Regions from separate parts of the Arthrobacter sp. SIMBA_036 genome, predicted to be linked through region 3. Evidence: predicted binding sites of a transcription regulator. Region 3 holds the regulator's gene; each other region holds the start of a gene.
The links. Region 3 encodes Rex, which represses fermentation and respiration genes when NADH is low (regulators of the CRP and FNR family bind a similar motif). Its sites were predicted from a motif close to CTTGTGAANNNNTTCACAAG; they were not measured.
Positions count from the first base shown of each region.

Region 1 (3,275 bases), on a different contig from region 3:
CCGCCCAGCCCAGCCCATCAGTCGTATCCTCCCGAGCAGCCGCAACGGGGCCGCTCGAGCAGTCACTTCTGCCTGGCCGGCAATCCGGGTTCTCCTTCTCCGTGGGCCAGCGCCTTGCCGAAACGTGTTCGCCGTCGGACGCCCTGGTGGACGCCAACGGCGGCGCCTTCCTGGGCAGGACCGGGACCATCACAACGCCGCACGGAACCATCCAGACGCCCGCGTTCATCGCCGTCGGGACTAAAGCGACGGTCAAGGCCGTCCTCCCGGAGTCCATCGCACAACTGGGCGCGCAGGCAGTGCTCGCCAACGCGTACCACCTGTACCTTCAGCCTGGACCGGAGATTCTCGACGCCGCGGGTGGTTTGGGTGCTTTCATGAACTGGTCCGGTCCCACCTTTACGGACTCGGGCGGATTCCAGGTGATGAGCTTGGGCTCGGGGTTCAAGAAGGTCATCGACATGAAGAACGTGGACAACTCAGGCCCGGATGACGCGGTGGCCCCGGGCAAGGAACGCTTGGCGCACATCGACGACGACGGCGTCTGGTTCAAGTCGCACTTGAACGGGGACCTGCACCGCTTCTCACCGGAGATCTCCATGCAGGTCCAGCATCAAATCGGCGCCGATATCATGTTCGCGTTCGATGAGCTCACAACGTTGCAGAACTCGCGGGGTTACCAGGAAGAGTCCCTTGAACGGACACGGCTGTGGGCTCTTCGGTGCCTGGCCGAGCATGAGCGGCTGACGTCCGGGCGGGTCGGCAAACCGTATCAGGCGTTATTCGGCGTCATTCAGGGCGCCCAGTACGAGGACCTTCGGCGCAAAGCGTGCCAGGACCTGGGCAGCATGCCTTTTGACGGGTACGGAATCGGCGGGGCGTTGGAGAAGGAAAACCTCGGCACGATCGTCCGGTGGTGTAACGAGGAACTTCCCGAGGACAAGCCCCGGCACCTGCTGGGAATTTCCGAGCCGGACGATATCTTCACGGCCATCGAAAACGGAGCAGACACTTTCGATTGCGTCTCCCCCACTCGTGTTGCCCGGAATTCCGCGTTCTACACACCCTCTGGCCGCTTCAACCTGTCCGGGGCGCGTTACAAGAAAGACTTTGGGCCGCTGCAGGACAGCTGTGACTGCTACGCCTGCGCCAACTACTCCCGCGCCTACATCCACCACCTGTACAAGGCCAAGGAGATGCTCTCTGCCACCCTCATCTCAATCCACAATGAACGTTTCGTGGTGAAAATGGTCGATGATGCCCGGCTTGCCATCGAGTCAGGGGACTTCTTCGAGTTCAAGGCGGAGACCCTTGGTAGGTACTACTCGTAGGCTACGCCGCAACCAAGCCGTAGCTCGGCTCCCGCTTCTTGATCCAACGCACCACCAGGACAGTCACCGGAACCAACAGGTACTGCACGCCGGTCTTGTACAGGAAGCCTGCAAGGACGTAATTGACGAACGAACCGACGTCTGTGATGCCGATGACCGAGGCCGCGATGCTGCAAAAGATCAGTGTGTCCACGAATTCGCCCACGCCGGAGGAGCCCATGAGGCGGGCCCACAGGGATTTTTCACCCGACCGCGCCTTCATCTTCACGAGTATCCATGAGTTGATGGTCTGACCCGTGAGGAATGCAAGGAGCGAGGCAAGGACAATCTGGGGAACCGGGCCCAAAGCGCCCTCGATGGCTGCTTGCTTGGCGGTTCCGAAATCGTCGTTGAAGCCGGGGAGCGCGATGATGACCCAGTAGCAGAGCGAGGCGAACACCGAGAGGGTGAACGTGGTGAAGATGGCCTTGCGGTTGGCCCTGAAACCATAGACCTCGCTCATGACGTCACCGAGGATGTAGGCCAAGGGAAAGAGGAAGAACCCACCGTCGGTGATGATCGGGCCGATGACAACGCCCTTGGAAGCCCCGATGTTGGACAGGATCAGCACTACAGCCATGATGGCCAGAAGGATGCCAAAGTTGGGCGATCCGATCGAGGCGAAGCGCGGCGCTGGCCTGCTCAGGGTACTGGAGCCGGAAGGCGTGGTCATGGGTCATCCGTTCATAGTGGTTTGCGCAGGCGCCCTGGTGAGGAGGAAGCCCCGCTGTATTAGCACTGGTCGGTGGGGCATCACGCCCGGCACCGACTTTCATTCTCCCACCCCGGCACCTCCAAACCAGCACCCCCAAACCAACTCCGTAGAGAAAGCATTGACGGGTGCGTTGCGGCTGGGTGGTGCGTCCTAGCGGGAGACCTTACCCATCAGGGACGCCACGGGCCGGAGGAACAACGGGCTGGCCAGGAACCAAGCAGCGGCGGTAACGACGATGGACGCGGCAAAGATACCGAAACCCCACCAGTTGTCGTCGTTGCTTGAGGCGTACATATGGTTCAGGTTGTTCAGCGCTCCGGTGGCCAGTACCAAGGTCACGTGAACGATCACGAAAGCCACAAAGTAGATCATCACCGGGAAGTGGATCCTTCGCGCCACTTCAATGGGGTAGACCTTGTTGACCGCTGCCTTCTTGGGCCAGGCCCCGGACATCCGGATACCGGTGATGATGGCCAGCGGCGCGGCAATGAAGACGGTAAGGAAATAGGTCAGCAGCTGCAGGCTGTTGTAGTTGTTCCAGCCATTCTCCAGCGGCCAGTTCAACGAGGCATACTGCAGCCCGGCCGAGAGCGCGTTCGGGAAGACGTCCCAGTTGGTGGGAACGATCCTCAACCACTGGCCTGTGGCGAAGAGCAACACGATGAAGATGAGGCCGTTCAGCATCCAGAGGGCGTCCAAAGTCAGGTGGAACCACAGGTCCAAACTGATCTTGGTAGGCGGATTCTTGGTCTTGATCAGCCCTTTGTTGTTCCTGGTCCAGTACGCCGGAGGGCGCGTAGTGGTTCGGACCTGCCACCCCGAACGGATGATCAGGACAATGAAGAACATGTTGAGGAAGTGTTGCCAGCCGAGCCACGCCGGGAAGCCCGTGGGTGTTCCTTCAGGAATGGCGGAGTGCCCCGGGTAGTCCCTGAGGAACTGCTGGACCGGTTGAAGGGTCCTGAGCCATTGGGCAACCAACACCAGGATGAGCGCTACCACGAGGGCCCCTACCGTAACGACGACGGGTTTGAACCACCTGTTCGACGTAATCCCGGACGACTTGCTTGAAACGGACATCAGGCCGCGTTCCTCTCTGGCTTGTTGGCGTGCGACCAGTTGGCGCTCTCGTAGAGATTCAACCAGTTGCAGCCCGACGGGGAAAACGTCCACCGGGGTTTCGGGGCGTT
Region 1 covers NZ_JAWRXG010000006.1:118,261-121,535, forward strand. Annotated here, with positions in the region: gene tgt (tRNA guanosine(34) transglycosylase Tgt) at 102-1,331, shown strand; gene SB659_RS10105 (queuosine precursor transporter) at 1,333-2,043, opposite strand; gene SB659_RS10110 (cytochrome b/b6 domain-containing protein) at 2,236-3,165, opposite strand.
Region 1: SB659_RS10105 (queuosine precursor transporter) is a predicted target of Rex. The motif match lies at 2,192-2,211, and genes of this name have one in related genera.

Region 2 (3,275 bases), on a different contig from region 3:
CTCGAGGATGTCGAGCTGGAGATACTCGAGCGGTTGGACGCATTGCGGGAGCGCCAAGCTGCACAGCAGGCGATCGTCGATGACATCCAAGGCTCGTTTGGCAGCATTCGGGCTGAGCTCGATGAGGCGATCGCCGAGATCGCGGCCGAAGAAGCGGTGGTGCGCGGGCAACGAGCCGCCTTCTCCGTATCCCTTGACCAGGCGATGGTCGCTGTTTACGAGAAGACTATCGCCAAGCGGGGAGTAGGCGCCGCGCGGCTCTTCCATGGCAAGTCCGAGGGGTCGGGCATGATGCTGAGCCCCGGTGACCTGGCTGAGGTCAGGGCAGCGGCGGACGATGAGATTGTTTTCTGCCCGGATTCCGGATGCATCCTCGTACGTTCGGCGGAATGGAACTGAACCATCCCGCTGGGAATTAACTGGAGAGAATGATGTTCAGCGCGTGTGGTTTACGCGCCGTTCCGATCTCAAGTTCCGCGGTCCAAATTTCCCGGGCTGCCTTGGCCAACTGATCCGGGGTGGCCGGTGCCTTGCCGCGCCTGGTCAAGAGGTGGCGGGCCAGCTCGCCGCGGGTGTGCTTGGCGAAGTGGCTGACCACCGTTCGCTTGCCACGTGCCTCAGTGAACACGTTGACATTGACCGTCTGCGCTGGCGGCGGAGCCCAAGCAGCGGCATATGTGCTGGAACGGCAATCCACCACCAATTCACCTTCCGCGCGCTTGGCGAGGGCGGCGTTGAGGTGCGGCTTCCAGAACGAGGCGAGGCGTCCGACGTCGGGCAGTGCGGTTCCCATGGAAAGCCGGTAGGCGGGCACGTGGTCGCCAAAGCCGATAGCGCCCCACAACGCCGAAATGACCAGCACTGAGTCGATCGCTTTGCGGCGCTGCGTCGGGGTCATGCTCTTGAAACCGAGGGCGTCGTACAGCACCCCCGAATACACTTGATGCGCAGGAGCTGCCGGCTCGGCATGCAGGCGGGTATTGCGTTCGACGTCGTCCCGCAGCGAAGCGCCCACCCCCAGCAACGCGAGGGCGTCCTGGTGCGAGCTGACTGTCCCGAGGGATTCCAGCACTTTTGCGCGGCAAGGATTCAGTTCCGGGAAGCTGAGGGACTCCCAGTCGACGGCGGAGCCCTTCACCGCGGGGGTCTTGCCTTCAGATGGCGGCAGCAGAATCAGCACCAGACGATACTAGCCGGATTTACGGGTGGAACTCGCGGAGAATTCGGCCGGGCAAGACGCCGGTAGACTGGAGCGCGGATGGGTTGACCAGGCGGTCGCGCGCCACGGAAGTGGCTCGAGGAACGTCCGGGCTCCACAGGGCAGGGTGGTGGGTAACGCCCACTCGGGGTAACCCGCAGGCCAGTGCCACAGAGAACAGACCGCCTGCTTCATCGGTGCCCGCACCGTGAACGGCAGGTAAGGGTGAAACGGTGGTGTAAGAGACCACCAGCTCCCTGGGTGACCGGGGAGGCTAGGTAAACCCCACCCGGAGCAAGGCCAGACAGGACACGTTTGAGGGCTGCCCGCCCGAGTGTCCGGGTAGGCTGCTGGAGGGCGTCGGCAACGGCGTTCGTAGATGGATGGCCGCCACTCCCGTTCCGGCAACGGATCGGGATGACAGAACCCGGCGTATCGGTCAACCCATCCATTTATTACCGCGCACTTTCCTGCCGACATCAGACCCGTGTGAGTGATTTCACGCCAGCTGGCAGATAGCTGGCAGGGTCCTCCCCGTAGAATGGTTCCTGAACGTGGAAGTTCTGCCGCCGGGACTGCGTTCGCAGCCGGCGGATTTTTCTTTGTTCTCGTTCAAGGTGCTGTGGGCGGACCGAAGCCCGGCCAGTGCCAGTGCCGCAGGATTACTCCGGGCGGCCGCCATCTGCATACGAGGACGTATGTAGTTGACCCAAGGAAGGTAGTTCTGTGAGCCAGACGTCAGATTCTTGTCTTGATAAGTGGATGGGCCGGGAGGCTCTCGCCGAGGCGATGATTCCAGTGATCGGCCGGTTGTACAGGGAAAACAACGTGGTCACCAGCATCCACGGCCGCAGCCTGATCAATAAATCCACCATGAACATCCTGAAGGCACACCGCTTTGCCCGCCGGATGAGCAACACCGAGCTCCTCCTTGAGGAAACGGCTCCGTTGCTGAATGCCTTGGCTGAGCTGGACCTTGGCGCGGCGGCCATTGACATTGCACGTTTGACGGAGAAGTACCGGGTAGAAGGCAACGGCGCCTCGCTCGATGAGTACCTGCGTGGCGAGCTTGCCGAGATTGTTGGGAAGCGCGGCGCTGATGACCGTACCAGCACCGACGTCGTGCTGTACGGTTTCGGGCGTATCGGGCGGTTGTTGGCCCGTATCCTGATCGAGAAGGCCGGCGGCGGGCACGGTCTGCGGCTCCGGGCGATCGTGGTCCGCAAGGGCGCCGAGAACGATCTGGTCAAGCGTGCCAGCCTGCTGCGCCGGGACTCCGTGCATGGTTCCTTCGAGGGCACCATCAGGGTGGATGAGGACGCCAACACCATCACCGCCAACGGTGTGCAGATCCAAGTCATCTACTCGGACAACCCCGCCACCGTGGACTACACCGCCTACGGGATCAAAGACGCCCTGGTGGTGGACAACACCGGCCGCTGGCGTGACGCCGAAGGCCTTTCCCAGCACCTGCAGAGCAACGGCGTGGCCCGTGTCCTGCTCACCGCCCCGGGCAAGGGCGAGCTGAAGAACATCGTCCACGGCATCAACCACCGCGACATCAACGACGACGACACGATCGTCACCGCCGCCTCGTGCACCACCAACGCGATCACCCCGGTGCTGAAGGCCATCAACGACAAGTTCGGCATCGTTCACGGCCACGTCGAAACGGTCCACTCGTTCACCAACGACCAGAACCTGATCGATAACTTCCACAAGGGCGACCGCCGGGGCCGTTCGGCGGCGTTGAACATGGTCATCACCGAGACCGGGGCCGCCAAGGCCGTAGCCAAAGCACTGCCGCAATTGCAGGGCAAACTCACCGGTAACGCCATCCGTGTTCCCACCCCGGATGTGTCCATGGCCATCCTGAACCTCAACCTCGAGAACGGCACCACCCGTGATGAGGTCAACGATTACCTCCGCGAGATGTCCCTCCACTCCGAACTCCGCAAGCAGATCGACTACATCGACTCCCCGGACGTCGTGTCCACGGACTTCGTCGGCTCCCGCCGGGCAGGCATCGTGGACGGGCTCGCAACCATCTCCAACGACAAAAACCTCATACTCTACG
Region 2 covers NZ_JAWRXG010000008.1:216,657-219,931, reverse strand. Annotated here, with positions in the region: gene SB659_RS12905 (zinc ribbon domain-containing protein) at 1-399, shown strand, start outside; gene SB659_RS12900 (YaaA family protein) at 416-1,180, opposite strand; RNA gene rnpB (RNase P RNA component class A) at 1,260-1,649, shown strand; gene SB659_RS12890 (glyceraldehyde-3-phosphate dehydrogenase) at 1,925-3,275, shown strand, end outside.
Region 2: SB659_RS12890 (glyceraldehyde-3-phosphate dehydrogenase) is a predicted target of Rex. The motif match lies at 1,685-1,704, and genes of this name have one in related genera.

Region 3 (3,275 bases):
TCCGCCACTAGTTGTACTGCCACGGCCTTCGCCGGACCATGCAGGATGTCGCCCACGAGCTTACCGGTGTACATCCCATCACTGACTTCGCCCACGGTACCGAGTGCTCCCGTGAGTCCGAGCCTTGTGGCGATGACAGTGGCAACCTCAACCGGAGTGGCTGTCACAAGCCACACCTTCCGGCCCACTCGGAGGTGCTGTTCGGCCAGTGCCTTGGTTCCGGGCCAGATCCGGGATTCGATCATTTCGTCGTACACTTCTTCGCCCAGGGCCTTGATGTCTTCCACCGAGATCCCGGCCGCGAGCGTCAGCGCAGAATCGCGCACGGCATGGACATCTTGCAAGGTCTCGCCGCGCATGACGAACTTGAATTGTTTCCACGCGAAACCGGCTGCCTGGCTGAGTGTGAAGGCTTTGCGCTCGTACATCTTGCGTGCCACGTGGAAAAGGCTCGCGCCCTTCATGAGGGTGTTGTCCACGTCGAAGAAGGCCGCTTCGCCTGTGTGCTTCTGCAGTTGCGCGTCTGCGACCACAGCGGCGTTCTTCTCCTCGGGCATGCCTTGAGTCTAGTCAATTGCCGGGTCCCCGTGCTTCGCCGCACTGGAGCGCGAGCAGTGTGCATGAGATGGGCGTGGAAGAGGGTGGTGGGGATACCGTTGAGGCATGTCCATTCCCGACGTCGTTCTCCTCACCAAAGCTGACTGCCACCTTTGCGCCGAGGCGCGTACCGCCGTCGAGCGTGTCACTGCAGCGCTGGGCGTCCCGTGGGCGGAGCGAAGGATCGACGACGACGCCGGCTTGCAGGAGCAGTACGCGGAGGAGATTCCCGTGGTGTTGGTCGACGGCATCCAGCGCGATTTCTGGAAGATCGACGAACAAAGGTTGGCCCGGACCATCAAGAAGGCCATGGCACGCTGACCCTCCGATACCGGGAGCAGCAGCTTTTGTTCAGTTTCGCCGCGGAGCCATAGAGTGGAACAACGAAGCGATGCAATGGAGAGTACCGTGACTGCTCTGGAACCGTCCCCGGGAGCAGCAACCGAAGGCAACGATCCTGCCAAGAGGCAGATCCCGCCCGCGGCTGTGGCCCGGATGACCCTCTATTTGCGTGCGCTCAATTCCCTGCTGGCTGAAGGTGTGGAACGGGTATCCTCGGAAGCACTTGCCGAGGCCTCGGGTGTCAGCTCCTCCACCCTCCGCAAGGACCTCTCCTACGCAGGTTCGTACGGAACCCGCGGTGTGGGGTACGAGGTCCAGTACTTAAGCCGTCACATTGCGGCTGCGCTCGGACTGACACACGACTGGAAGGTCGCGATCGTCGGTGCCGGTAACCTCGGAAAAGCCCTGGCCAGGTATGGCGGTTTTGAGTCCCGGGGTTTCGACGTCGTGGCGATCTTCGACGCCGATCCCATGGTGATCGGTAACGAGGTGGGCTGGCTCCGTGTCAGTGATTCCGCCGAGCTCGAACGTGTCCTGGCACGGACCCACACAAACATGGTGGTGCTTGCATTGCCGGCCACGGTTGCCCAGGAAGTGTGCGACCGGGTGATAGCCGCGGGAATCAGGAGCATCCTCAGCTTCGCCCCGGTGCTCCTCCAGGTGCCGCCCCACGTCAACCTGCGCAAGGTGGACATGGCCACGGAGCTGCAGATTCTGGCCTACCACGCACAGCGGGCGCAGACGCCGGGCCAGGCCGTTTAGCCAGAGCCGGGTCTCCGCCCGCGATAGTTCGTTGCTGGATAGTTCGTTGCTGGATGCTTCCTAGTTGCCGTAGGGGTTCTGGAACGCGCCACTGAAGGGCTTGGCCTTGCGGAAGTACGGTGCCGACGACGGCAGGTACAGCAACACGATGGCGGCGATACCCAAGAGGATCGTGATGGTGGTCAAGCCCAACTGCGCAAGCCCCAGCAGTGAAAGCGCGGCGAGGACCGTGCCCAGGATGCGTGCCCAGTTCTTACCGCGCCGGATCTTGAAGGCAACCAAAGTGTAGAGGCCGATCATGATGATCGAAATGATGACCAGGAAGGTAATCGCCAAGTTGATGAGGTTGCTCACTGTAACCGCGGGATCCTGCGTGCCCTGAGCTTGGATGGCCTGTTCCACCATCGATTGGCCCGCGCTGGAATTGAGCATCACGATGGTGAGTGGTAGCGAAATCAGCGTCAAGAGAGCGCAACCAAGGAGCATCCAAAAGGAGACGTTGACCAGCTGGGGCACGCCCGTTGCGGATGCTGCTGCTTCACTGGGCCAGCTCATCGGTTGGTTGTACATCGGTGCCGTGGGCGGGGAGACCTGGCCGTATTGCGGCGCTGGGGGCGGGGAGGCCTGGCCGTATTGCGGCGCGGCGGGCGGCGGGGAGGCCTGGCCGTATTGCGGCGCGGCGGGCGGCGGGGAAGCCTGGCCGTACTGTGGCGCGGGCGGAGGGGAGACCTGACCGTACTGCGGGGCAGGGGGCGGGGACGCCTGACCGTACTGTGGGGCGCCCGGTGGCTGGGGGTGGTTGGTGTCGCCCGGGTTGGTGGGCGGGAGGGGCGGGTTGCTCATGGCATTCCTTTGCTCGTTCGACTGCTGGTTCGGCCGCCGGGATCAGCAAAACGACCCTGCCCCCAGCGTGGTTCTGATTCCACCGTACCCCCCTGCGCAGAGGGTGTTCGTGATCCCACGCACCTTTTCCGCCGTCGTCGCAAAATCATCATGAAAGGCGTACTTCCACGATGAAGGCCGCAGCCGTCCGGGGACGGCCGCGGCCTTGGAATGGTGTTCCGTCGCGAGCTTCCGACGAGGCCCGGGTTCCGCTATGCGTTACCCCGCACTGCCTTGAACCAGAGCTGCGAGTTCGGCAGCCACATCAGGACGACGGCGACCGCACTGACCAGGAATCCGAACCAGTTGCTGCCCAAGCTGCCCGCCCCATAACCGCCAGCGCTGGCAGATCCGATAATCGCAAGCAGCAACGAGACAACAGCCAAGACGGTCAGTGCAAGCCTTGCCCACTCTTTGCCCTCTTTCATCTTCATGGCAAGGACAATTTGGGCAACTGCCACCGCCAGGCTCAGGAGCAAAAGAACGAGGAGGACGGCGGCTAAGCCCGGGATGAACGCAAACGCGGCAATGATCGCGAAGAACCCGATCAGTCCGAACAGGAGTGCCAAGAGGCCCCAAATCACCCAAATGAAGTAGGACACTTTGAGTTCTGTTGGGAGGCCCTGCGTCTTGAACATTCCCGAAAGTCCCCCGGCAGGCAGGACATCGTTGAAGTTGCGGGGACGGTCGGT
Region 3 covers NZ_JAWRXG010000010.1:53,662-56,936, forward strand. Annotated here, with positions in the region: gene SB659_RS14305 (HAD family hydrolase) at 1-557, opposite strand, end outside; gene SB659_RS14310 (glutaredoxin family protein) at 664-918, shown strand; gene SB659_RS14315 (redox-sensing transcriptional repressor Rex) at 994-1,701, shown strand; gene SB659_RS14320 (hypothetical protein) at 1,762-2,544, opposite strand; gene SB659_RS14325 (hypothetical protein) at 2,796-3,275, opposite strand, start outside.